Regions from separate parts of the Roseateles sp. GW821-FHT09B06 genome, predicted to be linked through region 2. Evidence: predicted binding sites of a transcription regulator. Region 2 holds the regulator's gene; the other holds the start of a gene.
The links. Region 2 encodes HrcA, which represses chaperone genes, less so after heat shock. Its sites were predicted from a motif close to TTAGCACTCNNNNNNNNNGAGTGCTAA; they were not measured.
Positions count from the first base shown of each region.

Region 1: rpoH (RNA polymerase sigma factor RpoH) is a predicted target of HrcA. The motif match lies at 9,019-9,045, and genes of this name have one in related genera.

Region 1 covers NZ_JBWKPM010000038.1:3,282-18,612, reverse strand. Annotated here, with positions in the region: gene AC07OQ_RS22380 (SCO family protein) at 1-313, shown strand, start outside; gene AC07OQ_RS22375 (COX15/CtaA family protein) at 446-1,573, shown strand; gene cyoE (heme o synthase) at 1,570-2,481, shown strand; gene AC07OQ_RS22365 (SCO family protein) at 2,478-3,095, shown strand; gene AC07OQ_RS22360 (LysR substrate-binding domain-containing protein) at 3,136-4,035, opposite strand; gene AC07OQ_RS22355 (dihydrodipicolinate synthase family protein) at 4,165-5,097, shown strand; gene AC07OQ_RS22350 (Bug family tripartite tricarboxylate transporter substrate binding protein) at 5,139-6,107, shown strand; gene AC07OQ_RS22345 (SDR family NAD(P)-dependent oxidoreductase) at 6,097-6,798, shown strand; gene AC07OQ_RS22340 (mandelate racemase/muconate lactonizing enzyme family protein) at 6,822-7,988, shown strand; gene rpoH (RNA polymerase sigma factor RpoH) at 8,053-8,973, opposite strand; gene AC07OQ_RS22330 (chemotaxis protein CheW) at 9,153-9,662, opposite strand; gene AC07OQ_RS22325 (CHASE domain-containing protein) at 9,698-12,811, opposite strand; gene ychF (redox-regulated ATPase YchF) at 13,016-14,110, opposite strand; gene AC07OQ_RS22315 (FAD-dependent monooxygenase) at 14,198-15,325, shown strand.
Region 2 covers NZ_JBWKPM010000003.1:202,615-217,945, reverse strand. Annotated here, with positions in the region: gene AC07OQ_RS04350 (DUF3182 family protein) at 1-782, shown strand, start outside; gene AC07OQ_RS04345 (alpha/beta hydrolase family protein) at 769-1,614, shown strand; gene AC07OQ_RS04340 (hypothetical protein) at 1,852-2,175, shown strand; gene AC07OQ_RS04335 (RidA family protein) at 2,682-3,059, shown strand; gene AC07OQ_RS04330 (cupin domain-containing protein) at 3,226-3,645, shown strand; gene AC07OQ_RS04325 (cysteine hydrolase family protein) at 3,944-4,732, opposite strand; gene AC07OQ_RS04320 (helix-turn-helix transcriptional regulator) at 4,866-5,738, shown strand; gene AC07OQ_RS04315 (hypothetical protein) at 5,756-6,055, shown strand; tRNA gene AC07OQ_RS04310 (tRNA-Ile) at 6,351-6,427, opposite strand; gene hrcA (heat-inducible transcriptional repressor HrcA) at 6,502-7,524, opposite strand; gene AC07OQ_RS04300 (NAD kinase) at 7,593-8,480, shown strand; gene recN (DNA repair protein RecN) at 8,560-10,260, shown strand; gene rapZ (RNase adapter RapZ) at 10,257-11,150, shown strand; gene AC07OQ_RS04285 (hypothetical protein) at 11,191-11,496, opposite strand; gene mutY (A/G-specific adenine glycosylase) at 11,539-12,567, opposite strand; gene mutM (bifunctional DNA-formamidopyrimidine glycosylase/DNA-(apurinic or apyrimidinic site) lyase) at 12,552-13,379, opposite strand; gene AC07OQ_RS04270 (tetratricopeptide repeat protein) at 13,497-15,239, shown strand; gene AC07OQ_RS04265 (lipoprotein insertase outer membrane protein LolB) at 15,236-15,331, shown strand, end outside.

The DNA.
Region 1 (15,331 bases), on a different contig from region 2:
GATGCTGGGCAAGGAGCGCGACAAGGTCGACAAGCTGCTGCTGATCCCGGACGACGCTGCGCCGCCGCGCCCCGAACTGCGCCAGGCCCTGGCCCAGGGCGTGCCGGTCACCGTGCTGCGCGCGCCGCGCGCCCAGCTGGCGGCCTGGCTGAAGCCGGCCGCCGGCGGCGGGCTGCAGGACCATTTCTTCCTGATCGATCCGATGGGCCGCTGGATGCTGCGCGCGCCCGCCGAGCCCGATCCGGCCAAGCTGAAGAACGACCTGAACCGCCTGCTGAAGGCCAATGCCGGCTGGGACAAGCCGGGCCGTTGAGATGAGAGCCCACCCCCTGCGCGCTTCGCGCGCCCCCTCGAAGGGGGCGGCACCGACCGCCCGGCGGAGCCGGACCGGCGCTGCCCGCTCGGCCATACATTCGGGCTGCCGCGCAATTGCGCTCGACCGGAAATGACCGTGAGTGCCGATCTCGTCAATCTCGCCCCGCTGGCCCAGCTGCTGGCCTTCGGCGCCCTGCTGGGCGGCGGGCCGCTCTTGTGGCTGCGCCTGCGCTCGCGCGCCGCCACGCGCGGCGAGAAGCTGCGCGCGCTGACCCTCTTGACCCTGTTCCTGACCTTCGACCTGGTGATCTTCGGTGCCTTCACGCGCCTGAGCGACTCGGGCCTCGGCTGCCCCGACTGGCCGGGCTGCTATGGCAACGCCAGCCCGCTGGGGGCACAGGCCGAGATCCACGCCGCCCAGACCGCGCTGCCCAGCGGCCCGGTGACCCATGGCAAGGCCTGGGTCGAGATGGTGCACCGCTACCTGGCCAGCGGCGTCGGTTTCCTGATCCTCTGCCTGTGCGTGATGAGCTGGCGCCGGCGTCATGAACAGGTCTCGCCCTGGTGGGCCACGGTGACGCTCGCCTGGGTCTGCATGCAGGGGGCCTTCGGCGCGCTGACGGTGACGATGAAGCTGTTCCCGGCCATCGTCACGCTGCACCTGCTGGGCGGCCTGGGCCTCTTGGTGCTGCTGGCCTGGCAGGCCCAGGGCTATGCCCCCAGGCCGCTGCACCTGGGCGCGGGGCTGAGCCGCGCCGTCTGGGGGCTGTTTGCGCTGTCCCTGCTGCAGATCGCGCTGGGCGGCTGGGTCAGCACCAATTACGCGGTGCTGGCCTGCGACGCCTTCCCGCAATGCCATGCCGGCCAATGGTGGCCCGAGATGGATTTCGAGCATGGCTTCACCTTGTGGCGCGAGCTGGGCGTCGGCGCCGATGGCGGCTGGCTGCCCTTTGCGGCGCTGACGGCCATCCACATGACGCACCGCATCGGCGCGCTGCTCGTGTTCGCCGCCATCCTGGCCATCGCCTGGGCGCTGTGGGGCCGCAGCGACGATCAGGGTGGCGAGGCCCGACGCTGGGCCTGGCGCCTGCTGCTGGTGGCCGCCTGGCAGCTGGCCAGCGGCCTGTCCAACGTGGTGCTGGACTGGCCCATCGTCGCGGCCCTGGCCCATACCGGCGGCGCCGCGGCGCTGCTGACCTTGCTGAGTTTCATGCTGGCGCGCCTGCGCCAGGCGGAGAGCGTCCGAAGAATCCTATGACCCAAGCTTCCACCCTCCCGCTGTCGCCCTCGCGCTGGCAGCAGTTCTACCAGCTGACCAAGCCCAAGGTCGTGCAGCTGATCGTGTTCTGCGCCGTGATCGGCATGGCCCTGGCCATTCCGGGCGCGCCCGCCGCCGCCGAATGGGGCGTGATCCTCGCGGCCACCGCGGGCATCTGGCTGGTGGCCGGCGCGGCCGCCGCCTTCAACTGCCTGATCGAGGAGCGCATCGACGCGAAGATGAAGCGCACCGCCTGGCGCGCCACCGCCAAGGGCGAGCTGAGCCGGGCGCAGACGCTGACGTTCTCGGCCGCGCTGTGCGCGCTCGGTTCGGCCATCCTGTGGTTCTGGGTCAACCCGCTGACCATGTGGCTGACCTTCGCCACCTTCGTCGGCTATGCGGTGATCTACACGGTGATCCTGAAGCCGCTGACGCCGCAGAACATCGTGATCGGCGGCGCCTCCGGCGCGATGCCGCCGGTGCTGGGCTGGGCCGCGCTGCGCGGCGAGGTCGGTCCCGAGGCGCTGATGCTGTGCCTGATCATCTTCCTCTGGACCCCGCCGCATTTCTGGGCCCTGGCCCTGTACCGCACCGAGGACTATGCCAAGGCCGGCCTGCCGATGCTGCCGGTCACCCATGGCTCGGACTACACGCGGCTGCAGGTGATGCTCTACACCTGGATCCTGCTGGCCGCGACCCTCTTGCCCTTCCTGACCGGCATGAGCGGCTGGCTCTACCTGGCCGCGGCGCTGGGCCTGGGCCTGGCCTTCTGCTGGTACGCCTGGAAGCTCTGGCGCCACTATTCGGATACGCTGGCGCGTGCCACCTTCCGTTTCTCGATCTGGCATCTGTCGCTGCTGTTCGCGGCCCTGCTGCTGGACCATTACCTGATGCCCCTGCTGTCATGATGATCAACAAACGCCACCTGCTGCTGAGCCTCGTCGCCGTCTCCTCGTCCCTGCTGCTGGCGGGCTGCGACCGTCTGGGCGGTGCCGCCAAGCCCGCCTTCAAGGGCATCGACCTGACCGGCGCCGAGTACGCACGCGACCTCAAGCTGCCCGACCAGGACGGCCGCGACCGCACGCTGGGCGACTTCAAGGGCAAGGTGCTGATCGTGTTCTTCGGCTATACGCAATGCCCCGATGTCTGCCCCACGACGATGGCCGAGCTGGCCCAGGTGAAGAAGGCGCTGGGCCCCGACGGCGACAAGGTGCAGGGCATCTTCGTCACCGTCGATCCCGAGCGCGACACGGCGCCGCTGCTGAAGGCCTATCTGCAGAGCTTCGACCCGAGCTTCGTCGCGCTGCGCGGCAGCGAGGAGCAGACCAAGGCCGCGGCCAAGGAGTTCAAGGTCTACTACGCCAAGGTGCCCGGCAAGACCGAGGGCTCGTACACGATGGACCACACGGCCGCCAGCTTCATCTTCGACACCCAGGGCCGGGTGCGCGTGTTCTCGCGCTACGGCTCCGGCGCCCAGGCCCTGGCCGACGACATCAAGCTGCTGCTGGCCGAGAAGGCCTGAGCGGCCAGGGCGGCCCGGTCGGCGCGGCCGGCCGCCGCCCTCAATGCGGCGCGCTGCCGACCGCGCGCCAGAAATTCTCCGCCGCCGGCGCCAGCGCTTGCTGCTGGCGGTACAGGCGGATCTCCACCGGCAGCGCCCAGGGCGCAGCGCCGGCCAGCAGCAGCCTGCCCGAGGCCAGCTCCTCGGCGATCAGGCTGCGCGGCAGCCAGGCCAGGCCGCGGCCGTCCAGCACCATGGTCTTCAGCACCGTGGCCAGATGGGCGGTCAGCTGCGGCTGGGCATTGACGCTCTCCAGCATCGGCCCGCGCAGCGCCCGCAGCAGCCGGCCGATGCCCGACTCGGCGCTGTAGGCCAGCAGCGGCACCTTGGCCGCGCCGTCCAGCGCATGGCGCGGCCGGCCCGCGGCGTCGGGCGCCGAAACCGGGATCAGCTCGTCACGGCCCACCACCATGGAGCGGTAGGCGTTCGGGTCCAGCCGCGCCGGCACCTGCTCGTGCGCATGGCACAGCAGGAACTGCACGCGGCCCTGGCTCAGCAGGGCCTCGCATTGCTGCATCACGTCCGACACCAGCTGGATCGGCCCCACCGCCAGGCGCGACTCCAGGCCGCGCAGCCAGGCCGGCAGGAAGGTGAAGGACAGCGCATGGGTGGCGGCGATGCGCAGCGTCGCCGAGCTGGCATCGGCGACCGCGCGCGCCTCGTCCGGGATGCGCGCCACCCGCGCCAGCAGCTCCTGGGCCACCGAGCGGAACCATTCGCCGGCCTCGGTCAAGGTGACCGGATGGCTGCTGCGGTCGAACAGCGCCACGCCCAGCCATTCCTCCAGCGCCCGCACGCGCCGGCTGAAGGCCGGCTGGGTCATGTGGCGCTCCTCGGCGGCGCGCGAGAAGTTGCCGCTGGCCGCCAGGGCCAGGAAATCGTCGAGCCAGATCAGGTTCATCGGGGCGGTGCTTTGAGGGCATGAAAGAAGACCGAAGCAGCATTGGCCGAAGGCGGCGAGTTCTCCGAAGATGAAGTCACCGAGGCGCGCCACAGCGGCCCGATTGTTCACCAAGGAGACGAGACCCCCATGCCCACGATCCAGAACTACCGCGGCATCATCCCCGCGATCGCCTGTCCCTTCACCCCCGATCACAAGATCGACGAGCGCGAACTGCGCCGCCATGCGGCCTGGCTGGCCCAGCAGAGCGGCGTCGTGGCGGTGATGACCAACGGCCACACCGGCGAGGTGTTCTCGCTGACCCCGCGGGAGCGCTGCGAGGTGACCCGCATCGTCGCCGACGAGCTGAAGGGGCGGCTGCCGGTGATCTCCTCGATCGTCTGCGAGGGCATCCGCGATGCGCGCGAGCACGCGGCGATGGCGCGCGAGGCCGGCGCCCAGGGCCTGGACGTGATGCCGCCCCACCATTGGCTGCGCTTCGGCTTCCGGCCCGACCATGTCAGCGAGTACTTCGCCGCCATCGCCGAGGTCGGCCTCGACCTGGTGGCCCATGTCTACCCGGCCTGGACGCGCGCCTCCTACTCCTCGGCCACGCTGGCGATGCTGGCCAAGCTGCCCTATGTGCAGGCCTTCAAGGTGGGCCAGCGCGACATGAACAAGTACGCGGCCGACATCAAGGCGATCCGCGATGCCGATGCCTCCAAGGCCATCCTGACCTGCCACGACGAATACCTGCTGGCCTCGATGGTGCAGGGCGTCGACGGCGCCCTGGTCGGCTTCGCCACCTTCATCCCCGGCCTGATCAACGATCTGTGGGAGGCCGTGAAGGCCGGCGACCTGAAGCGCGCGATGGCGGTGCAGGACCTGATCACGCCGCTGAAGGACGCGGTCTACGGCGGCGGCGAGCCCACCGGCGAGGCCCACGCGCGCATGAAGATGGGCATGTACCTGGCCGGCGTGCTGGCCGCGCCGACCGTGCGCCCGCCGACCGAGGCACCCAGCGAGGCCGAGATCGCCGCGCTGCGCGCCGCGCTGGCCAACGCCGGCCTGCCGCAGCGCTGAGCCCGCGGGTTTCGAGACCCCACAACAACGGAGACAAGACCATGCAAGGCAAACGATCTTTGCTGCGTGCCGCGCTGGGCCTGACCCTGGCGGCGCTGAGCCAGGCGGGCCTGGCCCAGGCCTATCCGGCCAGGCCGGTGACCCTGATCATTCCCTTCCCGCCCGGCGGCACGCTGGACCTGGTCGGGCGCATGCTGGCCCAGAAGCTCGGCGAGCAGATGGGCCAGCCCTTCGTCGTCGAGAACCGCGCCGGCGGCGCCGGCACGATCGGCGCGACCGCGGTGACCAAGGCGGCGGCCGACGGCTACACCCTGCTGTTCAACGCCTCGACCTTCACGACCACGCCGATGACCCTGAAGTCGGTGCCCTACGACGTGGTCAGGGACTTCACGCCGGTGGCCCTGGTGGCGAAGGCGCCGCTGGCGGTGGCGGTCAACAAGAACCTGCCCTTCGGCGACGTCAAGGGCCTGCTGGCCCATGCCAAGACCCATCCTGGCAAGCTGACCTTCGCGATCGGCTCCACCGCCTCGGCCGGCCACCTGTCCACCGAGCTGCTGAAGCGGGCCGGCGGCATCGAGTACGTGATCGTGCCCTACAAGGGGTCGTCGCCGGCCTACCAGGATCTGGTGGGCGGGCAGATCGACGCCTTCATCGACCCCATCCTCGGTTCGGCCGGCTTCGCCAAGGCCGGCCAGCTGAAGGTGATCGCCGTCACCTCGAAGGCCCGCGTGCCCAATCTGCCCGATGTGCCGGCGGTCGGCGAGACCGTGCCGGGCTACGAGTTCTACAGCTGGTACGGCCTGTGGGGCCCGGCCAAGCTGCCGCCCGAGATCGCGCGCCGCCTGAACGCCGAGGTCAACAAGGCGCTGGACGGCGAGATGCGCGACAAGCTGACGGCCCAGGGCCTGCTGCTGACGCCCGGCTCGATCGAGGATTTCGTGCGCTTCCAGAAGGACGATATGGCGCTGTCGGCCAGGATCATCGCCGAGGGGAAGATCCGTGCCGAATGAGCGGTCTGCGCATGCCGTCGTCACCGGCAGCAGCTCGGGCATCGGCCGCGCGATCGCCGAGTTCCTGCTGGCCGGGGGCTGGCGGGTCACGGGCCTGGACCTGGCGGCGCCGGCCATCGCGCACGAGCAGTTCGAACCGGTCGCGCTGGACCTGTGCGACGGTGCCGCGCTGGCCGCCGCCGCGGCGCGCCTGGGCCCGGTGCAGGCCCTGGTGCATGCGGCCGGCGTGCTGCGCGTCGCCCCGCTGGGCGGCCTGCGGGCCGAGGACGGTGAACTGATGTGGCGCCTGCATGTGGGGGCGGCCGAGCAGCTGGCGAATGCACTGCTGCCGGCGATGGCGGCGGCCGGCCAGGGCCGGGTCGTGCTGCTGGGCAGTCGCGTCGCGCAGGGCAAGGCCGGGCGCAGCCAGTATGCCGCCACTAAGGCCGCGCTGATCGCGCTGGCGCGCAGCTGGGCGGCCGAGGTCGTGGCCCGGGGCGTCACGGTCAATGTGGTGTCGCCGGCCGCCACCCAGACCGCGATGCTGGCCGATCCGGCGCGCCAAAGCGAACCCCCGGCCCTGCCGCCGCTCGGCCGGCTGATCCGGCCCGAGGAGATCGCTGCCCTGGTCGGCTTCCTGCTGTCGCCCGCGGCCGCGGCCATCACCGGCCAGGACCTGCAGATCTGCGGCGGCGCCTCCCTGTCCCGTTAGCCTTCACCCTCAAGAGAAGTCCCATGAAGATCCTCGAAGTCCACGAAGTCACCAAACCGATCTCGTCCAATATCCGCAACGCCTATATCGATTTCTCGAAGATGACCCTGAGCCTGGTGGCCGTGGTCACCGATGTCGTGCGCGACGGCAAGCGCGTGGTCGGCTACGGCTTCAACTCCAACGGCCGCTACGGCCAGGGCGCGCTGATCCGCGAGCGCTTCCGCCCGCGCCTGCTGGAGGCGGATCCGGCCAGCGTACGGGACGCCGAGCGCGACAACCTCGACCCGCACAAGCTCTGGGCCGCGATGATGGTCAACGAGAAGCCCGGCGGCCACGGGGAGCGCTCGGTGGCCGTGGGCACCTTGGACATGGCGATCTGGGATGCGGTGGCCAAGATCGAGGGCAAGCCGCTCTACCAGCTGCTGGCGGAGCGCCACGGCACGGGCCAGCCGAACCGCAAGGTCTTCGTCTACGCCGCCGGCGGCTACTACTGGCCGGGCCAGGGCCTGGAGGGGCTGGAGCGCGAGATGCGCAGCTATCTGGACCGCGGCTATTCGGTCGTCAAGAAGAAGATCGGCGGCGCCTCGCTGGCCGAGGACTGCAAGCGCATCGAGGCGGTGCTGAAGCTGCTGGGCCCGGGCCAGCGGCTGGCGGTGGATGCCAACGGCCGCTTCGACCTGAAGACCGCCGTCGAGTACGCCAAGGCGCTGTCGCGGTACGACCTGTTCTGGTACGAGGAGGCCGGCGACCCGCTGGACTACGCGCTGCAGGCCGCGCTGGCACCGCATTACGACAAGCCCATGGCCACCGGCGAGAACCTGTTCTCGATGCAGGATGCGCGCAACCTGATCCGCTACGGCGGCATGCGGCCCGACCGCGACTATCTGCAGTTCGACTGCGCGCTCAGCTATGGCCTGGTCGAGTACCTGCGCACCCTGGAGATGCTGAAGGAGCATGGCTGGTCGCCCAGCCGCTGCGTGCCGCATGGCGGCCACCAGATGTCGCTGGCCATTGCCGCCGGCCTGGGCCTGGGCGGCAACGAGTCCTATCCCGACCTGTTCCAGCCCTATGGCGGCTTCCCGGACGGCGTCAGGGTCGACAACGGCCATGTGACCCTGCCCGAGCTGCCCGGCATCGGCTTCGAGGGCAAGGCCGACCTCTACGCCGAGATGCGCGCGCTGGCCGCCTGAAAAACGGAAAACCCCGGCGGGCCGGGGTTTTCTGCTGGGGCGGAGCCGCTGTTCAGGCCAGGGCTCAGGCGGCCGGGGCCAGCGCCTTCTTCATCTTCTTCATCGCCGCCACCTCGATCTGGCGGATGCGCTCGGCCGAGACGCCGTACTCGGCGGCCAGCTCGTGCAGGGTCATGCCGCCCGAGCTGTCGTCGTTCACCCTCAGCCAGCGCTCCTCGACGATGCGGCGGCTGCGCTCGTCCAGCGCCTCCAGCGCACGGGTGATGCCGTTGCCGGCCAGTTCGTCGCGCGAGCGGCTCTCCAGCACGCGGGTCGGTTCCTGGCTCTCGTCGGCCAGGTAGGCGATCGGGGCGAAGCTGTTCTCGCCGTCGTCGTCGGTCTGCGGCTCCAGGGCCACGTCGCCGCCGGACAGGCGCGTCTCCATCTCCAGCACCTCCTCGCGCTTGACGTTCAGGGTGCGGGCCACATGCTCCAGCTCGCTCTCGGTCAAGGTGTTGCGGTGCGTCTGGCCCTCGGCCGCCTCTTCCTTCAGGCTGTGCTTCATCGAGCGCAGGTTGAAGAACAGCTTGCGCTGGGCCTTGGTCGTCGCGACCTTGACCATGCGCCAGTTCTTCAGGATGTATTCATGGATCTCGGCCTTGATCCAGTGCATCGCATAGCTGACCAGGCGCACGCCCTGATCGGGGTCGAAGCGCTTGACGGCCTTCATCAGGCCCACATTGCCTTCCTGGATCAGGTCGCCCTGCGGCAGGCCATAGCCCAGGTACTGGCGCGAGATCGAGACGACCAGGCGCAGGTGCGACAGCACCAGGCGGCCGGCGGCCTCCAGATCGCCGCTTTCGCGCAGGCGGCGGGCAAACGACAGCTCTTCCTCGGGGGTCAGCAGCGGCAGGCGGTTGACGGCCGAGATATAGGCGTCCAGGTTCCCCAGCGAGGGCACCAGGGCCCAGGGATCGCGAACAGCCAATGCGGTCGGTACAGTCATTCAATATCCTCCAGCCAGGAGCCTTGGGCTCCAGTGGCGGCAATATTAGCACTCCGGGGGAAAGAGTGCTAAATCGCTGGGGCTAATGCTGTAGTTAAGATTCGTAAACAATCAGCGCGATAGCAACTACTAACTTTCGTGCTGCGGAGCGTGTCCGCTGCTGCGTTCCCGGCCGCCAACTAGTCCACCAGACCGAAGTCGGGGCTCGCGACCATGCGCTCGATGTCCAGCAGGATCAGCATGCGCTCGCCGAGCTTGCCCAGGCCGGTGATGAAGCGGCTGTCCAGCGCGGCGCCGATCTCGGGCGGCGGCTTGATGGCGTCGGCGGCCAGTTCCAGCACATCGGAAACCGAGTCCACGACGATGCCGACCACCCGGCCCAGCACGTTCAGCACGATGGTCACGGTGAAGGCGTTGTAGTCGGCCGGCTGGCCCAGGCGCAGACGCAGGTCGACGATGGGCACGATGACGCCGCGCAGATTGACCACGCCCTTGACGAAGGCCGGCGCGTTGGCGATGCGGGTCGGCGCCTCGTAGGAGCGGATTTCCTGCACCTTCAGGATGTCGATGCCGTATTCCTCGGCGCCGATGCGGAAGGTCAGGCATTGCTGGGCGGCCTGCGCCGGGCCGGCTGCGACGGGCACCAGGGCGGATGTGGGGGCGGTGGGGGCCAGTTCGGTGGAGCTCATGCGCCTATTTTGCATGGCGCGCACGCCGGCGCGCTTCAGCGATCGCCCAGCAAGCGGTCCAGCAGGGCCAGCAGTTCGCGCACATCGACCGGCTTCGTGAGGTATTGCCGCACGCCCGCGGCCTGGGCGCGCGCGATCTGGTCGGGCAGGGCGTTGGCCGAGATCGCCACCACCGGCAACTGGGCGCATTGCGGCGCCGCGCGCAGGCGCTGCAGCACGCCCAGGCCATCCAGCTCGGGCAGCTGCATGTCCAGCAGCAGCAGATCCGGTGGATCGGCCAGCACGGCCGCCAGGCCGCTCGCGCCGTCGCCGTAGATCTCCAGGCTGAGCCGGCTGCGCTGGGCCAGGATGCCGCGCATCACCTCCACATTGACGGCGTTGTCCTCGATGTAGACGATGCGGCGGCGGGTGGTCGGCGCGGGTTCGTCGAGCGCGGCGGGCATCGAATCGGCGTCGTCCAGCGGTGCCGGAGCGGCCGGCAGCTGCAGCGAGAAGGTCGAACCCTGGCCCTCGGCGCTGCTGACCTTGATGCCGCCGCCCATCAGCTCCAGCAGGCGCTCGCAGATCACCAGGCCGATGCCCGTGCCCTCGGTGCCGCTGCGTTCGCGGCCCAGGCGGTTGAAGGGCTGGAACAGCTCGGCCAACTGGGTGGGGCTGAGGCCCAGGCCGGTGTCGGCGACGCTGAGCTCCAGCATGCCGCTGGGCAGCAGGCGCGAGCTCAGCTCGATCCGGCCGCCCTCGACGTTGTACTTGACCGCATTGCTGAGCAGGTTGGTCAGCACCTGGCGTATCCGGGTGGCGTCGCCGACGGCATGCCGGGCCTCGGGGGCCAGCGCCCGGCCTATCGCGATGCCGCGTTGCCGGGCCGGCTTCTCGATCAGCGCGAGCGTGTCGTCCAGCAGCTCGTCCAGGTCCTGGCGCTGCAGGTCCAGCTTGAGCGAACCCGACTCGATGCGCGACAGGTCCAGGGTGTCGTTGATCATCTCCAGCAGATGCCAGCCGGCCTGCTGCACCTGGGCGGCCCAGCCGCGCTGGCGCTCGCTGAGCGGTTGCTCGCGGTCCATCTCCAGCAGCTGGGTGAAGCCCAGCATCGCGTTCAGCGGGGTGCGCAGCTCGTGGCTCATGCGCGAGAGGAAGTCGTTCTTGGCGTGGCTGGCGGCCTCGGCGGCCTCGCGGGCCTGCTCCAGCTCCTGCATCTTCAGCTGATCGGTGATGTCCTCCACCACGCCCACCAGGCGCTGCGGCTCGCCGCGCGCATCGCGCAGCAGGCTGACCAGCGCCCGACCATGGATGACGCGGCCGTCGCGCGCCAGATAGCGCTTCTGGCGCCGGTACATGTCGATCTTGCCGGCCACCAGCAGGCGCGACTGCCGCACGTCCTCGGCGCGGTCATCCTTGTGGGTGAAGGAAAGGCTGCGCATCCGCAGCAGTTCCTGCTCGGTGTAGCCCAGCATGCGGCAGAACTGCGGATTCACCTCCTGCGGCATGCCGTCCAGGTCGGTGAAGCACAGGCCGATCGGCGCGTTCTGGAAGATGTTGCGAAAGCGCTGCTCGCTGGCCAGCAGGGCGGCCGAGGCACGCTCGCGCTCCTGCACCTCGTGTTCCAGCGCCGCGGTGCGCTCGCCCACCAGGACCTCGATGCGGCGCGCCCGGCCGGTCACGGTCAGCAGCAGGGCGCCCAGCAGCGCACAGCACAGCAGGCCCACCAGCGCAAACGCCCAGCTGCCGCGGCCGCTGCTGTTGAACAGGTCCTGCGGGGCGTAGACGCGGATGTCCCAGGCCCGTCCGGCGAAGCTAAGCGTGCGCAGGGTCTGCGGCAGGCCGGCCGGCAGGAGCTCGCAGTCCGGCGGGCCGGCCAGGCGCGGCCGGGGCGTCTGCGGGTCGGTGTCGATCAGGCAGACCTGCAGGTGCTCCGGCATGCGGACGGAGACCGTCTGGATCAACTGGTCGGGGCGCAAGGTGGCGAACACCACGCCACGCAGCGCCCGGTCGCGCTCGGCCGCGACGCTGGGCATGCCCTGGTAGAGGGCCTGATAGACCACCACGCCGGTGGCGGCCTGGCTGTCCTGGGAGAGCTGGAAGCCCTCGGTGGCCGAGGGCAGGGCGGTACGCCGGGCGCGCTCCAGCGCCGCCCGGGCGGGCGGGACGGACAGGATGTTGACGCCGAGGGCGCCGGCATTGCGCGGCAGCGGCTCGATCAGGCGGATCGCCAGCGCCGCCTCGTCGGGCGGGGTGGGGCGGTCGCCGCTGCGATCGCGGTCGTGCACCACATAGCCGTCGAAGCCCTGGGCGCGCGCCGCCTGTTCGAAGCCCGGCAGCGCGCTGCGCTCCACCTGGCGAGCCCAGCCCAGCGCCAGCAGCGGGCCGCCGGGCAGCAGGTGGGCGGCGGTGCCGCGCCGGAAGGCCTCGCGGTCGGGCTCGGGGGCCACCAGCAGCAGGCCATGGGCGGCCTCCAGCGCGTGCAGCGGCTCGCGCAGCGCATTCTCCACCGCCGTGGCGGCGGCGCCGGCCTCGCGCTCGAAGTTGTTGCGCTCGCGTTGCGTATCCCAGTCAGCCAGCTTCAAGGCGACCGTGGCCATCAGCCCGGTGGTGATCAGCAGCGGCAGCGCCACGCTCAGGCGGCGCGGTGCCCAGGCCTCCCGCGGCTTGGCGATCAGGGTCAGCGCGATCGGCGCGCCGATCAGCACGCCCACCGTGTCGCCTACCCACCAGGCGGCCCAGTTGCCGGCCCATTCCCCGGGTGGGATGGTGCCGGTGGCCAGCAGGGCCGCGGTGCCCAGGCTGGGGCTGACCAGACAGGCCAGACCCGCGCCCAGCAGATAGAAGCGCGCCAGGTCGCGCGGCTCCGACAGCAGCAGCGGCTGCTCGACGAAGCGCCGCACCAGGCCCGCCCCCAGCAGCGCCTGCAGCATGGCGCCGACGCCGGACAGGGCCGGCAGCAGCAGCGCCGGCCGGCCCATCTGCTGGGCCAGCAGCAGGTTGACGATGAAGGACCCCAGCCAGACGCCCGGCGCGGCGCGCCAGCCCAGCACCAGCAGGCCGGCCAGCGCGATGCCGGCCGAGGGGTAGAGCGGCGAGGCGTAGTTGGGCGGCAGCGTCAGCTGCACCGCCAGCATGCCGATGACCGCATAGGCGATTGCCAGTCCCAAGGCATGTAGGGGCCATTTGACGGACTGGGCAGTCGGCGGCATGAACGAGGGGCCTCGGCGACGTTCGGAGTGAGCGTGCGCCCATCCTAGCCCAGCCCCCAGGCCCGCAACGCGGTTTCGCGGGGCCCGGCTGGGCCGCGGGTCCACGAGGGGCCGGCGGCGGTGATATCTGGCACGCCGCCCAGCGGCGTGCCGCGGCGGGGCCTAGACGTTGAACAGGAAATTCAGCACGTCGCCGTCCTTGACGACATATTCCTTGCCCTCGGCGCGCATCTTGCCCGCGTCCTTGGCGCCGGACTCGCCCTTGAACTGGATGAAGTCGTCGAAGGCGATGGTCTGGGCGCGGATGAAGCCGCGCTCGAAGTCGGTGTGGATCACGCCGGCCGCCTGCGGGGCGGTGTCGCCGATATGGATGGTCCAGGCGCGCACTTCCTTGACGCCCGCGGTGAAATAGGTCTGCAGGCCCAAGAGCTTGAAGCCGGCGCGGATCAGCCGGTTCAGGCCGGGTTCGTCCTGGCCCATCTCGGCCAGGAACAGCGCGCGGTCCTCGTCCTCCATCTCGGAGAGCTCGGCCTCGGTCTTGGCACAGATCGCCACCACCGGCGCGTTCTGGCCGGCGGCGTAGTCCCTCAGGCGGTCCAGGAAGGGGTTGTTCTCGAAACCGTCCTCGGCCACGTTGCCGACGAACATGGCCGGCTTGGCGGTGATCAGGCACAGCGGCTTCAGGATCACCAGCTCTTCCTTGCTGAAGGCGATGCCGCGCACCGGCTTGGCCTCGTCCAGCGCGGCCTGGCATTTCTCCAGCACCTTGACCAGGGCCGCGGCCTCCTTGTCGTTGCCGGAACGGGCCGCCTTGTTGTAGCGGTGCAGGCTCTTCTCCACCGTGCCCAGGTCGGCCAGGCACAGCTCGGTCTGGATCACCTCGATGTCGGAGATCGGATCGACCTTGCCGTTGACGTGGATCACGTTCGGGTCTTCGAAGCAGCGCACCACGTTGACGATCGCGTCGGTCTCGCGGATATGCGAGAGGAACTGGTTGCCGAGGCCTTCGCCCTTGGAGGCGCCCGCCACCAGGCCGGCGATGTCCACGAACTCGACGATGGCCGGCACGATGCGCTCGGGCTTGACGATCTCCGACAGGGCGCCAAGGCGCGGGTCGGGCAGCTCCACCACGCCGACGTTCGGCTCGATGGTGCAGAAGGGATAGTTCTCGGCGGCGATGCCGGCCTTGGTCAGGGCGTTGAAGAGGGTGGACTTGCCGACGTTGGGCAGGCCCACGATGCCGCATTTGAGGCTCATGGAGGACTTTCGCTGGGGGCCGGATGGCAAAGAGGCGATTTTAGCCGGCCCGGCCCGGCGGGCAGGCCCTGCCTACAATGCGGCCTCATGCATGAGCGAGAAGAGTTCGATGTCCTGGTGCGCGGCGAAGGCTGCGTCGGCCGCGCCCTGGCCCTGGCCCTGTCGGCCCAGGGGCTGCGCGTGGCGCTGCTGGGACAGGGCGGGCCGACGCCAGCCCGCGAGGACCTGCGCACCTATGCGCTGAACGCCGCCTCGGTGGCGCTGCTGCGCGAGCTGCGGGTCTGGGACGCGCTGCCCGCCGATGCCGCCAGCCCCGTCTACGAGATGCAGGTGCAGGGCGATCATGTCGCCGGCGCCGCCGGCCAGCTGGAGTTCTCCGCCTGGCAGCAGGGCGTGGGCGAACTGGCCCATATCGTCGACGCGGCCGCGCTGGAACAGCAGCTGGGCGCGGCGATCGGCTTCGCGCCGCATATCAAGCGGGTGGCGGCACCGGTGCCGGCGCGGCTGAGCGCGCTGTGCGAGGGTCGCGATTCGGCCGGCCGGGCGGCCCTGGGCGTGCGCTTCGAGCGCCATGCCTATGGCCAGAGCGCGATCGCGGCGCGCCTGGTGGCGCAGGAGCCGCACCAGGGCGTGGCGCGGCAATGGTTCCGCGCTCCCGATGTGCTGGCCCTGCTGCCCTTCGAGCGGCCCGAGCCGCAGCGCTCCTACGGCCTGGTCTGGTCGCTGCCGCAGGCCCGCGCCGACGAACTGCTGGCCGCGGGCGCGGCCGAATTCGAATCCGCGCTGCTGGAGGCGACCGGCGGCGCGGTCGGTCCGCTGCGCCTGGCCGGCGGCCGCGCCGCCTGGCCGCTGGCCCATGCGCGGGCCGATCGCGTCAGCGGCCCCGGCTGGGTGCTGCTGGGCGACGCGGCCCATCTGGTGCATCCGCTGGCCGGCCAGGGGCTGAACCTGGGGCTGGCCGATGTGGCGGCGCTGGCCGGCGTGATCCGCGAACGCGAGGCCTGGCGGCCGCTGGGGGACGAGCGCCTGCTGCGCCGCTATGCGCGCGCGCGCAGCCTGCCCAACTGGGCCATGGGCGAGTTGACCGACGGCCTGCTGCGCGTCTTTGCCAACGACACGCCCCTGCTGCGCGGCCTGCGCAACGAGGGCATGGGCCTGATCAACCGGCTGCCGCCCCTGAAGCGCTGGCTCACCGGCCGCGCGCTGGGCGCCTGAGGCGCC
Region 2 (15,331 bases):
AGCTGGGCGCCGCGCTGCAACCCGCCACCTTGCCGGGCTTCTCGGTGTTCACGCCGGAGGATGCGCGCCTGGCCGCGCGGCGGCTGCTGCCCGCCGGGCCGCTGCGGCTGAAGAGCGCGCTGGGCGTGGGGGGCGCGGGCCAGTCCGTGGTGCGCGATCTGGACGAGTTCGAGGCCCGGCTGGCGGCCATCGATCCCGCCCTGCTGCTGCGCCATGGCTGGGTGCTGGAACGCAATCTCGAAACCGTCACGACGCTCAGCGTCGGCCGGGTGAACGTGGCGGGCCGCTGGGTCGCGTCCTATATCGGCACGCAGCGGCTGACGCGCAACCACCATGGCCACGAGGTCTACGGCGGCTCGTCGCTGGACCTGGTGCGCGGCGACTTCGACGCGCTGCTGCGCCTGCCGCTGGCCTTCGAGGTGCGGCTGGCGGTGCAGCAGGCCATCGCCTATCACAAGGCCACCCATGCCGCGTTTCCCGGCCTGTTCGCCTCGCGGGTCAATTACGACATTGCCCAGGGGCCGGACGCGTGGGGCGCCCGCCTCTCGGGCGTGCTGGAGCAGTCCTGGCGCATCGGCGGCGCCAGCGGCGCCGAGGTGGCGGCCCTGCTCGCCTTCAAGGCCAAGCCCTCGCTGCAGCGCGTGCAGGCCTCGACGCACGAGATCTACCATCGCGGCGAGCATGTGCCGCCGCCCGGCAGCCGGCTGCTGTATGACGGCAGCGACCCGCAGGCGGGCCGGCTGACCAAGTATGCGGAGGTGCTGCCCGATGTCTACGCATGAGGAAACGGTGGAGATCGGCGTCGGTACCGGACACATCGCCGGCACCTTCGTGACCCCGGGGACCCTGCTGCCGGGCGTGCTGTTCGTGCATGGCTGGGGCGGCTGCCAGCAGCAGTACCTGGCGCGCGCGCGCGCCGTCGCCGCCCTCGGTTGCATTTGCCTGACCTTCGATCTACGCGGCCATGCCCTGACCCGGCCGCAGTTCGAGACCGTGTCGCGCGAGAGCAATCTCAACGATGTGCTGGCGGCCTACGACCGCCTGGTGCAGCGCGCGCATGTCGACACCCATGCCATTGCCGTGGTCGGCAGCAGCTACGGCGCCTACCTGGCCGCGATCCTCAGCACCATGCGGCCGGTGCGCTGGCTGGCGCTGCGCGCGCCCGCGCTCTACCGCGACAGCGACTGGGAGCTGCCCAAGCTGCAGTTGAGCAAGAACCAGGACCTGCCCAATTACCGCCGCACCCTGGTGCGCGCCGCGGACAACCGCGCCCTGCAGGCCTGCCACAAGTTCGATGGCGACATGCTGCTGATCGAATCGGAGTTCGACGACATCGTGCCGGCCTCCGTGCTGGCCAGCTACCGCGAGGCCTCGACGCGCAGCCTCTCGCTGACCTACCGCTGCCTGCGCGGCGCCGATCACGGCCTGACGCAGGAAGGCAGCCAGCGCGCCTACACGACGGCCCTGCTCACCTGGCTGAAGGAAATGATCTCCGGCGCGCGCACGGGCCCGCTGCACACGCCCGACGCCGCCGCCGCATCGGCCAGCAACCGCAACCCGGCCCCCGAGTCGCCGCCCGAGCCGCCGCGGAGCGGCGTGACGAGCATGGCATGACGGGGCCGGCCCGTAGGCCTCGACCCAGCGCAGCGGGAACGAGACCCCCTGGTCGCTGCCGACGATGACGGGCGGCGTCTCGGCCCGCCGCGCCGCCTCACGCCACCATCATCTCGAAATCGCGAACAGTGCATTGAACTGCCGCTGATTTATCGATCGACGATCAGGCTCCACAGTAGAGCCCATGGACAGCGGCACAGACCGGCAAGTCCAAAACCTCTACCAAAGGAACCCATCATGAAGAAGCTGACCGTGATTGCCCTGAGCCTCCTGACCGCCGGCGCTGCGCTGGCCGACGGTGGCAGTTCCGCCGACACCGGTCGCGAGGCCACGATCGCCGCACGCCAGGCCGTGAAGATCCAGGCGCCTCAGACCAGCCGTGTCGCCGTTGTCGCCGAGTTGCAGCGCGCACGCCAAAGTGGCGAACTGGCCTGGAACGACCGGGAAGTCGATCCGGTCCGGGTCGGTGCCGGTTCGACCCGCAGCCGCGCGGAAGTCTATGCGGAACTGCAGCGTGCCCGCGCAACGGGCGAACTGGCCCTGCTGAACAGTAACCACTGAGCGGAGAAGCCGGCGGCGCCCCGCGATGCGGGCCACTGCCGGCAGTCTGATCACGGGCGCCCGGTTCGAGCCCGAGCGCTGGCCTGCTGGCCCGCCTTGGCCGACATCAAGCAGCGCAGACCCCCGTCATCGCGGCATCTCCATCGCCGAGTTGCCGATGCCGTCCTCCACGGAAGCGCCCAACCGGGGCAGCGACAACACGCCGCCACCGAACCTCCGTTTCGTGCGGCCGGACCCACTGGCCAAGCTGGCTCATGGGGCTAGACCTGCCGTGAGCCAGCCGTGAACCATGCCCTCATAGGTGCACGGGGCGACCCAGCGCCGGGTTGTTGATCGGCGTTTCCCTGGGCCTCACCATCCCTGCCGACTCCCGTTCACGCACGGGAGCCAACGCGAACTATGCTCCTTCCCGCGGGCGGACCAATGCTGCGGGTTCGACGCGGACGCCATGGCGTTCATGGACGGTCGCACGGGGCCCGATGAGCCCTTCGCCGAAGGAGAGCGACATGACGATTGAGTTCTTTGAAGAGAGCAATCCGGGCACACGAACATTGCCGCGCTCATTGGCGACCAAGGCCGGCGGTTTTGTATTTGTGGGTGGCCAGGTCGCCAGGGACGAAGACGGCAATGTCATCGCCGGGAACATTGAAGCCCACACGCGCCAGACGATGAGGAATGTCGCTCGTGCACTTGCCTTGGCCGGCTGCACGCTCGAGGACGTGGTGAAGACCATGGTCTGGCTCGACGACGCCGGTGATTTCGCTGAGTTCAATCGCGTTTACAGCGAGTTCTTCCCTGGAAACAAGCCGACGCGCTCGACAATGCAGGCGACCAACATGGCCGGGACCAAGGTCGAGATCGAGGTCATCGCCTACAAGCCATGAGACCGCCGGGGTGCGAAGACCCGTCCCGTGCAAGGGCGGGTCACGCCCCGTCACAAAGCGGCGGCACCAAACGTCTTGAGTGGGAAGCGCCGCGCGCGGCGCTCTTCTGGCAGGGACCCGGGCGGGCCCCTGCCGCGACAACCACCCGATCCCGAAAGGAACCCCGATGAGGAAGACGAATCTGCTTTGGCCCGTCGCCGCCCTGCTGTGCGGTGCATTGCTGGGCGCCGGCGCCGCCCATGCTGCCCCGCATGCCGAGGTGAAGGAACTGATGGTCAAGCCCCTGGCGGACTATCCAGGCAAGGAGGCCATGATGCTCGAGGTGTCCTACCCACCGGGCGCGCAGGACATGGTGCACAGGCATGATGCGCATGCCCTGGTGTACGTGCTTGAGGGCACGATCCAGATGCAGCTCAAGGGCGGCCCGCTGGTGACGGTGAATGCCGGCGAGACCTTCTACGAAGGCCCGAAGGACATCCACGTCGTCGGCCGCAACGCCAGCAGCAGCGCGCCGGCGCGCTTCGTCGTGGTGCTGCTCAAGCGCAAGGGGGCGCCGGTGCTGACGCCGGTGGAGGGCCACAAGTAGACGACGGGGCCACCTCTCTTCATGCCGAGCCGGCCCTGCCCTCGCAGGAGCCGGACGCCTTGTTCCAGGGACCGGACGGGTCCGCCGGTCGAGGGGGTCACGACATCGCCCTTGCCGCCGTTCCGCGCCATCGGCTACCGCATCGAGCCGGATGCCGCGGAGGCCGACCCGATGCACGAATCGCTGCCCGCCGTGGTGCCGGCACAGGCTGGCGCCGGCCAGGCCAGCGCCGGCTGGCCGAGCGCCTGGCCGCGGAACGGGCCGCGAGCCCTCGGCCGGCACGCGGCCCGAACGCGGCTCAGCGCTTCTCGAGCTTGGCCAGCACCTCGTCGGTGCTCAGCAGGCCGCTGGCGATGTAGCGGAAGTTGACCAGCGCGCTGTGGTAGCCGTCGCCGTCGGGCAGCTTGGGGCCGGCGATCGCGTCGCGCACCACCACGACCTCGAAGCCGCGCTCCAGGAACTCGCGCAGGTGCGACTCGACACACAGGTTCGAGGCCATGCCGGCCAGGATGATCTTGTCAACGCGCTGCTTGCGCAGCTGCAGCATCACGTCGTTGCTCTGCGGGCCGTAGAGCTTGTGGGGCGAGGCGATCAGCGTCTTGCCGTCCTCGATATAGGGCTTGAGCTCGGGCATATAGTCGGCGCCCGAGTCACGGAAGCCGTCCAGCGTCAGCGCACCCTTGCGGTCGAACATCCCCAGCTGGTGCTGGACGATCTCGGCCGGACCCGCATGCTTCCACTCGTGATCGTGCGGGTAGTAGTAGTGCGGCGAGATCGCGACCGTGACGCCGGCGCGCTTGGAGGCCGCCAGCAGGCGCTGCAGATTGGGCACCAGGTTCTGCTCGGCGACGCTTTCGCCGAAGATGGGCCAGCCCTTGCCCTTGGGGCTCATGAAATCCACCTGCGGATCGATCACGACCACGGCGGTCCGACTCAGATCCCATTGGAAGGTCGAGGCCGGCAGCGCCGGCTTGGCCGGGTCGGCATAGGCCTTGGGGGCCGCGCCGGCGGCGCCAGCCGCCAGCAAGGCCGCGCCCAGCAGCGTGGCGCGCAGCAGCGCGCCGGGGTTCGTTTTCGTGCTCTTCATCGCAATGCTCCGGTGTGCGAGTTGACCAAGGCCTCCACGATAGGGAGCACGCCGTCTCATTTGATTCGCACGGCGTTCTTTATTGATCTATTTATTAGTACGCTATTTTTATGGATAATAAGGAATCGCCGCAATGCAGTCGAAAGCGATGACCAACCCTTCGCCCTTGCCCTCTCTTGAAAGCATGCTGCAGCGGCTGGAAGTCGGCGCGCAGCCATTCGCAGCGCTGCACGCGCCCGCGGCCTGGACGCCACTGCCCGAGCATGGGCGCCCGCTGACGCTGCTGGTCGTCGCCGAGGGCCGCGCCGAGCTGGCCACGCAGCGGGCCGGCACCCTGCGGCTGGCGGCCGGCAGCCTGACCCTGGCGCCGGGCGCCGGCGGCCGGGTGCGCGACGCGGGCGGCGCCGACATGCCCGCGCTGCGCCTGGTGCATGCCGGTGTGCACGCCCGGTTGCGCGACGGCCGGGAGCTGTTCGCCGGCGGCGCCCCGGTGGGCGTGGACATCGGCGGCACCGAGCTGCTGCGCACCGCCGCGGGCGAGCTGCTGGCGGAGTCCGCCTCGGCCGAGGCCGGCGCGGCCTGCATCGTCGACTGCATCGCCAGGCGCCTGGTCACGGCCGTGCTGCGCCGGCATCCCTGCCCGTCGATGCGCACGCCGACCGGTCAGGGCGACCCGCGCCACGCCGAGCGCCTGGCCCGGGCGATGGAGCGCATGCTCGACGAGCCCGCCCGCGCCCACACAGTGGACAGCCTGGCCGACATCGCCGGCATGAGCCGCACGAGCTTCCACCAGTCCTTCGCGCGCGCCTACGGCAGCTCGCCGATCGCCTTCCTGAAAACGCTGCGGCTGCGCAGGGCGCAGGAGCTGCTGCGCCACACCGACCAGCCGATCAAGGCGATCAGCCTGCAGCTGGGCTATCGCAGCCGCAGCTACTTCTGGCAGGCCTTCAAGAGCGCCTACGGCGTGGATCCGTCCAGCTACCGCGTGGCCGGCGCCGCCTCCTGACACGCGAGACCGCCGCCATGGCCCGGACGACCCAGGCAACCCAGGACACGCGCCACAGCAACAAGGTGCTGCGCCGCCTGGTCTGTGCCGGCGAGGACGACCGCAGCGTCGTCGTACTGGAGTGCCGCTACTACACCTCCGTGATGACGCCCCGCGGCCGGCGCAGCTACCCTGGCGCCAAGCAGTGGCGCCTGGCCAGCGGCGAGCCGGTCGAGCTGATCGACGCCGAGCTGTTCCGCGTGCCGGGCAGCGGCGAGCTGCTGGTCAGGGCCTGGGCGGTCGGCGCCGAAGTAGAACCGAGCCACCGTGCCGATTGAATCGTGCGACAGGGGTGAAGCAGCTTGAATCCCACATCCTCGCCGCCGCTCGCAATCACATTGCGACGGTCGGGAGGTCGCTCGTCAAGGTCTTCCGGGGAAACGTCGTCAAGAGCTGGACGGGAACCGCGGAATGGCAACCAGACGGGTCGCTCTTGCTCCGCAATCCCCGCCGCGTGTTGCAAAGGGGCACGTCTTGCCTCCCCAGAACCATCACCAGCCGCCCGGCCAAGGGCCAATCAGGTGGCAGCTGCGCGCGTGGGCAGCCACTTGCTGGCAATGCCCCATGAAAACTTGGTAGGCCGTACAGGACTTGAACCTGTGACCAAAGGATTATGAGTCCTCTGCTCTAACCAACTGAGCTAACGGCCCCTGGGATGGGAACCGGCCCTGCGGCCGGCGAGCGCGGATTGTATGCGCTGGTTTCCCGGGCTCAGCGGGGGGCGCTACTTCTGCGACAGCGCGTTGCTGACCATCCGCGAGGTGATGTCCACGATCTGGATCATGCGGTCGTAGGCCATGCGCGTCGGGCCGATCACGCCCAGGGTACCGACCACCTGGCCGTCGATCTCGTAGGGGGCCGAGACGATGGACAGTTCTTCGTAGGGCACCACTTGGCTCTCGCCGCCGATGTAGATGCGCACGCCCTCGGCGCGGCTGGACATGTCCAGCAGGCGCATCAGCTGGGTCTTCTGCTCGAACAGGTCGAACAGGCGCCGCAGGCTGCCCATGTCGTGGCTGAAGTCCTGCACGGTCAGCAGATTGCGTTCGCCGGAGACGACGACGCGATCCTCCTCATGCTCCAGCGCCTCGGTGCCCACCTGCACGGCCGCACTCATCAGCTGGGCGATTTCGCCGTGCAGCGCATCCACCTCGCTCTTCAGCCGTTCGCGCACGGCCTCCAGGCTGAGCCCGGCATAGTGGGCATTGAGCCGGTTGCTGGCCTCGGCCAGTTCGGGCTGGCTCAGGTCCTGGGTGGTGAAGATCACGCGGTTCTGCACATCGCCGTCGGGCGACACCATGATCACCAGCACGCGGCGCTCGCCCAGACGCAGGAACTCGATGTGGTGGAACACGCTGGGCTTGCGCGGCGCGGTCACGACGCCGACGAAGCTGGACAGGTTGGACAGCAGTTGGGCCGCGCTGGCGATCACGCGCTGCGGCTGGTCGGGCAGCAACTGCTGGGTGTCGATCGGCCGCGAGTCCGCGCCCACGATGCTGTGCTGGGCCGTCAGCATGGTGTCGACGAAGAGCCGGTAGCCGCGCGCGGTCGGGATGCGGCCGGCGCTGGTGTGCGGGCTGGCGATCAGACCCAGCTCCTCCAGGTCGGCCATCACGTTGCGGATCGTGGCCGGGCTCAACTCCAGGCCGGAGGCCTTGGACAGCGTGCGCGAACCCACGGGCTGGCCGTCCGCGATATAGCGTTCGACCAGGATCTTCAGCAGGGATTTGGAGCGCTCGTCGAGCATTGTTTCATTGTACGGACAGGCGGCCATCGGTCAGCGGGTATTCACATCGCTGTGGTGTAATTCTGCGCATGGTCAATCCTCCTCCCAAGTCCTTTCTGCATGCGGCCATCGTGGGCAAGCACCAGGCTCGCGGCATACGCCCGGTTCTAGAGGAGATTGCCGAATTCGTGGCCGCTCAGGGATTGGATGTTTCCCTGGAACGCGACACCGCCGAGAACACCGGCATCACCGATTACCCGGCCCTCTCGAACGAGGAGATGGGCGCGCAGTGCGATCTGGCCATCGTGGTCGGCGGCGACGGCACCATGCTGGGCTTCGCCCGCGACATGGCAAGACATGGCACCCCGCTGGTGGGCATCAACCAGGGGCGGCTGGGCTTCATCACCGACATTTCCTTCGAACGCTTCCGCGAGGCACTGGCGCCGATCCTGGCCGGCGACTACGAGAAGGAACAGCGCGCGATGCTGGAAGGCGCTGTCTGGCGCGACGGCGAGGTGATCTTCGAGGGTCTGGCGCTCAACGATGTGGTGGTCAGCCGCGGCGCCACCGCCTCGATGGTGGAGCTGAAGGTGGACGTGGGCGAGGAGTTCGTCGCCAATATGCGCGCCGACGGCGTGATCGTCGCCTCCCCCACCGGCTCCACCGCCTATTCGCTGTCGTCCGGCGGGCCCATCCTGCACCCCAGCATCGCCGGCTGGATCCTGGTGCCGATCGCCTCGCATGCGCTGTCGAACCGGCCCATCGTGCTGCCGGACTCGGGCGAGGTGCGGTTGGAGATCGTCGCGGGCCGCGATGCCAGCGTCAATTTCGATATGCAGAGCCTGGCCAGCCTGCTGCACGGCGACCGCATCACGGTGCGCCGCTCGGCGCACAAGGTCTGCTTCCTGCACCCCAAGGGCTGGAGCTATTACGCGACGCTGCGCCGCAAGCTGCGCTGGTACGAGGGAGTGAGCTGATGGCCCGCCCCCCAGCGGCCTGCGGCCTGCGGCCGTGCAACTGCAACGAGCACGCCGCCTGTCGGCATGGAGAGCTGTGATGCTTAGGCGTTTGAGCCTGCGCGATTTCGTCATCGTGCCGGCCCTGGAGCTTGATTTCAATGGCGGCTTCGCCGTGCTGACCGGCGAGACCGGCGCCGGCAAGTCGATCCTGATCGACGCGCTGCAGCTCGCGCTGGGCAGCCGCGGCGACGCCGGCGTGGTGCGTGAGGGAGCCTCCCGCGCCGAGATCACGGCCGAGTTCGACAGCCCGGAGAGCCTCGCCGCCTGGCTCGAGGAGGCCGGCTTCGAGCGCGAGGCCGAGACCCTGCTGCTGCGCCGCGTGATCGACATCCAAGGCAAGAGCCGCGCCTGGATCAACGGCAGCGTGGCCACCGTGACCCAGCTGCGCGAGCTGGCCGACAGCCTGCTGGACATCCATGGCCAGCATGCCTGGCAGGGCCTGACCCGCCCGGCCTCGGTGCGCGCCCTGCTGGACGCCTTCGCCCAGCTGGACGGCGCGCCGCTGGCCCAGGCCCATGGCGCCTGGAAGCTGGCCGCCGACCGGCTGGAGGCGGCCCAGACCCGCAGCGGCGAACTGGCCCGCGAGCGCGAACGCCTGGCCTGGCAGCTCGAAGAAATCGGCCGCCTCGCGCCCGGCGTCGACGAATGGGACGAGCTGAATGCCGAGCATCAGCGCCTCTCGCATGCCGCCTCCCTGATGGAAGCGGCGCGCGCCGCCGCCGACGCCATCGGCGAAGCCGAGCAGAACGCCGAGAGCCTGACCGAGCAGGCGCTGGACAAGCTACGGGACGTGGTCGGGTACGACACCCGCCTGGCCCCGGCCATCGAGGCCCTGCAGGGGGCGCAGGCCCAGCTGCAGGACGCGGCGCACACGCTCAACAACTATCTACACGGCGCCGAAATGGAGCCGGAGCGCCTGGCCGAACTGGACGAGCGCCTGTCGGCCTGGATGGCGCTGGCGCGCCGCTACCGCCGCCCCGGCGCCGAACTGCCGGCCCTGCATCAACAATGGAAGTCCGAGCTGCAGGCGCTGGACGAGGCCGGCGACCTGGCCACGCTGGAGCGCACGCTCGCCGAGGCGCGCGCCGCCTACGAGCGCGAGGCCCAGCGCGTCGGCAAGGCGCGGGCCAAGGCCGCACCCGCGCTGGCGGCCGCCGTCACGCAGGCCATGCAGCAGCTGGGCATGGCCGGCGGCACCTTCGAGGTGGCGCTGCTGCCGCAGGCCGAGCCGCAGAGCTTCGGCCTTGAAAGCGCCGAGTTCATGGTGGCGGGGCATGCCGGCAGCACGCCGCGCCCGCTGGCCAAGGTGGCCTCCGGCGGCGAACTCTCGCGCATCGCGCTGGCGATCGCGGTGACGACCTGCCAGCTGGAGCGAGGCGAAGGCACCGGCGCGGGCACCTTGATCTTCGACGAGATCGACGCCGGCGTCGGCGGTGCGGTGGCCGAGACCGTGGGCCGGCTGATGAAGCAGCTGGGGCGCGAACGCCAGGTGCTGGCCGTCACCCACCTGCCCCAGGTGGCGGCCTGCGCCGACCATCACTTCGTCGTGGCCAAGGCGCTGCGCGACGGCGCCACGGCCAGCGACGTGCGGCCGGTGACCGGCGAGACGCGCGTGCAGGAGATCGCCCGCATGCTGGGCGGCGAACGCCTCTCCTCGGCCAGCCTGGCCCATGCGCAGGAGATGCTGGCGCTCTCGGCCACCGATGCGGCACCGCGCCCCCGGAGGGCCCGCTCGTGAGCGCGCCCACCGCCGGCAATCAACGCGAGGTGGTGCTGGTCACCGGCATGTCCGGTGGCGGCAAGTCGGTGGCCATGCATGCGCTGGAGGACGCCGGCTTCTTCTGTGTCGACAACCTGCCGCCCGAGCTGCTGCTGGAATTCCTGGCCCTGGAGCAGCAGCGCGGCGCGCGGCGCCTCGCAATCGCAATGGACGTGCGCAGCGAAGGCTCCCTGCCCCATCTGCTGCCGCTGATCAAGCGCCTGCGCAGCGAAGGGGTGCTGGTGCGCTCGATCTTCCTGGACGCCAACAACGACGCGCTGATACGCCGCTTCTCCGAGACCCGCCGCCCGCATCCGCTGCGCAGCGAGCTACATGGCGATGGCGCGGACGCGCACCGCGTGCTGCTGGACGCCATCACGCTGGAGCGCGAGCTGCTCGCCGCGCTGCGCACCGAATCCACCGTGATCGACACCAGCCTGCTGCGCGCCGCCCAGCTGCGCGCCTGGGTGCGCGACCTGGTCTCGGCCACCGGCGGCGCGCTGACCCTGGTGTTCGAATCCTTCGCCTTCAAGCATGGCGTGCCCAGCGACGCGGACTTCGTGTTCGACGTGCGCGTGCTGCCCAACCCCTATTACGACCGCGAGCTGCGGCCGCTGACCGGGCGCGACGCCCCGGTGGCCGACTATCTGGCCGAGCAGCCCGAGGTCAGGCTGATGGTGGGCCAGATCAGCGGCTTCCTGCGCCAGTGGCTGCCAAGTTTCGCGGCCGACCAGCGCAGCTACCTGACGGTGGCGATCGGCTGCACCGGCGGCCAGCACCGCTCGGTCTATCTGGTCGAGACCCTGGCCCGCCAGTTCGCCAGCCACGGCCATGTGCTGAAGCGACACCGCGAGCTGGACGCCAAATAAGGACCGCCCTCCCCGCCCCCTCAAGGGGACGCTCCCGGCGTCAGGCCGTCCGGGACTCCTCGTCGCGCGCGGACATCAGCACCAGCGCCACGATGGTGACGATGGGGAACAGCAGCACCAAGCCGACCATCCAGCCCAGCAGCGGGCGGCCGTCGCGCTTGAGGGCCAGGCCCATATAGGTCAGGTGCGCGATCAGGCTGGCCGCCAGGCCGAGGCCGAGCAGCGCCATCTTGGCGTTGTTGACCTCGTCGGCGGTGCCGGCCGAGATCAGGAACCAGAGGCAGCCGGCGGCCACCAGGAGGGCGATCAGGGCGGATTCGATGGCGCTTTTGACCAGGGGCTTCATGCTTGCAAACCAACGGCGGAACTTGGGTGGCGAAGCATACGCCTAGCCGATCAGGCGTTTCAATGGGGCCGGCAGCGCATAGTCCGCCAGTTTCTCCCGCGCCACCCAGCGCCCCTCGCCCGGCGCGGCGGCATGGGCCAGTTCGGCGCGGCGCGGATGCAGCACCCAGTCGAAATGCGTCAGCGCATGCTCGACGCGCGGCATCACCTCCAGCTCGGTGCTCAGCGCGCGGGCCTGGGCCGCCAGCGCGGCCTCATCGTCGAACAGCGGCAGGGTCCACAGCCCGGCCCAGACGCCGGTGGCGGGCCGCTGCTGCAACCAGACGCGCCCCTCATGCTCGAGCCACAGCCACCAGTTCTCGCGCCGGCCGCGCTTGAGCTTCTTGGTCTTGACCGGATAGAACGTCGGCTCGCCCTCGGCGCGGCCGCGGCACAGCTCGCTGAGCGGGCACAGCAGGCATTGCGGCGAACGCGTCGCGCACAGGCTGGCGCCCAGGTCCATCAGGCCCTGGGTGTAGGCGCTCATGTCGGGCGCGCCCGGCAGCAGGGCCTGGGCATGGATCCAGAGCTTCTTTTCCTCGGCGCTGCTGGCCAGATCGCCGTCGAAGGCCAGCACGCGCGACAGCACGCGCTTGACATTGCCGTCCAGGATCGCGACGCGCTCGTCGAAGCAGAAGGCCGCCACGGCCGCCGCGGTGGAACGGCCGATGCCCGGCAGTTCCTGCAATTCGGCGGCGCTGCGCGGGAACTCGCCACTGTGCTGCTGCGCGACCGCCTGGGCGCAGCGATGCAGATTGCGCGCCCGGCTGTAGTAGCCCAGCCCGGCCCAGAGCGCCAGCACCTCGTCCAGCGGTGCGGCCGCCAACGCGGCCACGGTCGGGAAGCGCTGCAGAAAGCGCTGGTAATAGCCCAGCACCGTCGTCACCTGGGTCTGCTGCAGCATGATCTCCGACAGCCAGACGCGGTAGGGATCGCGGGTCTGCTGCCAGGGCAGCTCGTGGCGGCCATGCTGGCGCTGCCAGGCCACCAGCAGCGCGGCAAAGTCCCGGGGCAGCGTTATTTCTTTTGGCATGAAGGGCAGAAAAATGTCGAACGCTGGCCCTGCAGGATGCGGCGGATCGGCGTGGCGCAGACTCGGCAGGGCTCGCCCTCGCGGCCATAGACCTGGGCCTGCATCTGGAAGCTGCCGGCCACGCCATGGGCGTCGCGGAAGTCGCGCAAGGTGGTGCCGCCGGCCTGCAGGGCCTGGCCCAGCACCTCGCGCACGGCGCGCGCCAGGCGCTCGCAGCGCGGGCCGCTGAGCTTGTGGGCCGGCATGCGCGGGTCGATGCCCGCGCGGAACAGCGCCTCGCAGGCGTAGATATTGCCGGCACCGACCACGATATCGCCGGCCAGCAGGGCCTGCTTGACCGCGACGCGGCGGCCGGACAGACCGGCCTTCAGATGCCTGCCGTCGAAGCGCGGATCGAAGGGCTCCAGCCCCAGCCCGGCCAGCAGCTTGGCCGCCGGCCCGCGGTCCAGGCCCTCGGACCAGACCACCGCGCCGAAGCGCCGCGGGTCGTGCAGGCGCAGCAGGCCGCGGCTGGTACGCAGGTCGAAATGGTCGTGCGGCCCCGGCGCCGAGTCGCGTGCCGTGAAGGCGAGCGAGCCCGACATGCCCAGATGCAGCAGCAAGCCGCCCTGGCCGCGCGCTTGTGCCAGCGGCAGCCACAGGTATTTGCCACGCCGCTGCGTCGGGCCGACCACGCTGCCCAGCAACTCGTCCTGGTCGACGCCCAGCGGCCAGCGCAGCGGTTTGCCCAGCCTCAGCTCCAGCACCTCGGCCCCCTCGATGGCGGAGGCAAAGCTCAGGCGGGTGACTTCGACTTCGGGCAACTCGGGCATGACCGGCATGATAAAGGCCCAGGGAATTGCCCATCGGCGTCGGGGCGGCTTCCTAGAATGGTCAACAATCCAGCAATGTGGCGTCCGCATCATGCGGCGGCCATCTCAGGAGCCCACATGCCCAAGTCCACCCTCGCCGCCCTGGCCGCCGCCGGCCTGCTGGCCCTGCTGAGCCCGGCCCAGGCGCAGGCCGCCAGCGCGGCCAGCGCCGCGACGCCCTCGAATTCCGAACTCGATGCCCCGCTGTTCTACCAGCTGCTGGTTGGCGAGATGGAGCTGCGCTCCGGTCAGCCCGGCGTGGCCTTCCAGGTGCTGCTGGATGCGGCGCGCCGCACCGGCGACAGCGAGCTCTATCGCCGCGTCGTCAATATCGCGCTGCAGGCCCGCGCCGGCGACCAGGCCCTGATCGCGGCCCGTGGCTGGCGCGAGGCCGTGCCCGAATCGATCGAGGCCAACCAGATGGTGATCCAGCTGCTGGCCGCGCTGAATCGCCCGGCCGAGGTGGCCGCGCCGCTGCGCAGCCTGCTGACCCTGACGCCGGAAGCCCAGCGCAGCGGCGTGCTGGCCTCGCTGCCGCGCCTGTTCCAGCGCACGCCCGAACCCAAGAAGGTCTACGAGGTGCTGGAGCCGGTGCTGGAGGCCGCGGCCCAACAGCCGCCGACAAGGCTGATGGCCCTGCTGGTGCAGAGCCGCATGGCGCTGAGCGCCGACGAGAACGACAAGGCCCTGGCCCTGGCGCGCACCGCGGCCAAGGAATTCCCGCAGGCCGACGAGCCGCTGCTGCTGGCGCTGGACCTGATGCCCGCCCGGGCCGAGGCCGAAAACCTGATCACCGAGCGGCTGCAGGCGCAGCCCGACCACCATGCGCTGCGCCTGGCCTATGGCCGCACCCTGGCCCGCGCCCAGCGCGCGGCCGATGCGGCGCGCGAGTTCCGCATCGTCACGCTGGCCTCGCCGGACAATGCCCAGGCCTGGTATGCGCTGGGCGCGCTGGAGCTGGACCTGCGTCACCCCGAAGCGGCCGAGAAGGCCCTGCAGAATTTCCTGAGCCGCCTGGACGGCACGAGCGCCGAGAGCGCCGAGGCGCTGAAGGATTCGCGCCAGCAGGCCTGGCTGCTGCTGGCGCAGGCGGCCGAGATGCGCGGCGACCTGAAGATGGCCGAAAGCTGGCTGGCCAAGGTCGATGCGCCGCAGCGCCAGCTGGAGGTCAGCTACCGCCGCGCCAGCCTGATGGCTCGCCAGGGCCAGGTGGCCAAGGCGCGCGCGCTGCTGCAGGCCCTGCCCGGCGAGCGCGACGAGGATCTGCGCGCCAAGCTGATGGCCGAATCGCAGCTGCTGCGCGAGGTGCGTCAGTGGGAAGCCGCCCATGCGGTGCTGGAGCGGGCCGCCACGCGCTTCCCGGGCGATGCCGACATCCTCTACGAGCAGGCCATGATGGCCGAGAAACTGGGTCGCCTGGAACCGATGGAGCAGCTGTTGCGCAAGGTCATGGAGCTCAAGCCCGAGCATTACCACGCCTACAACGCGCTGGGCTATTCGCTGGCCGAGCGCAACACGCGCCTGGACGAGGCCAAGACCCTGATCGCCAAGGCGCTGCAATACGCGCCCAGCGAGCCCTTCATCGTCGACAGCCTGGGCTGGGTCGAGTTCCGCATGGGCAACCACCAGGAGGCGCTGCGCCTGTTGCGCCAGGCCTATCGGTCGCGCCCGGACGCCGAGATCGCCGCCCATCTGGGCGAGGTGCTGTGGGTCAGCGGCCAGCAGGACGAGGCCCGCAAGGTGTGGGGCGAGGGCGCCAAGCGCGACCCGAAGAACGAGGCCCTGCGCGAGACGCGCCAGCGCCTGAAGGCGGGTCAATGAGGTCGATGCTCGCCGCCGGCCTGGCGCTGGCGGTCTTCCTGGGCGGCTGCGCCAATCTGCAGCGCGAGGCCCCGCCCGAGGCCGCCGAAGGC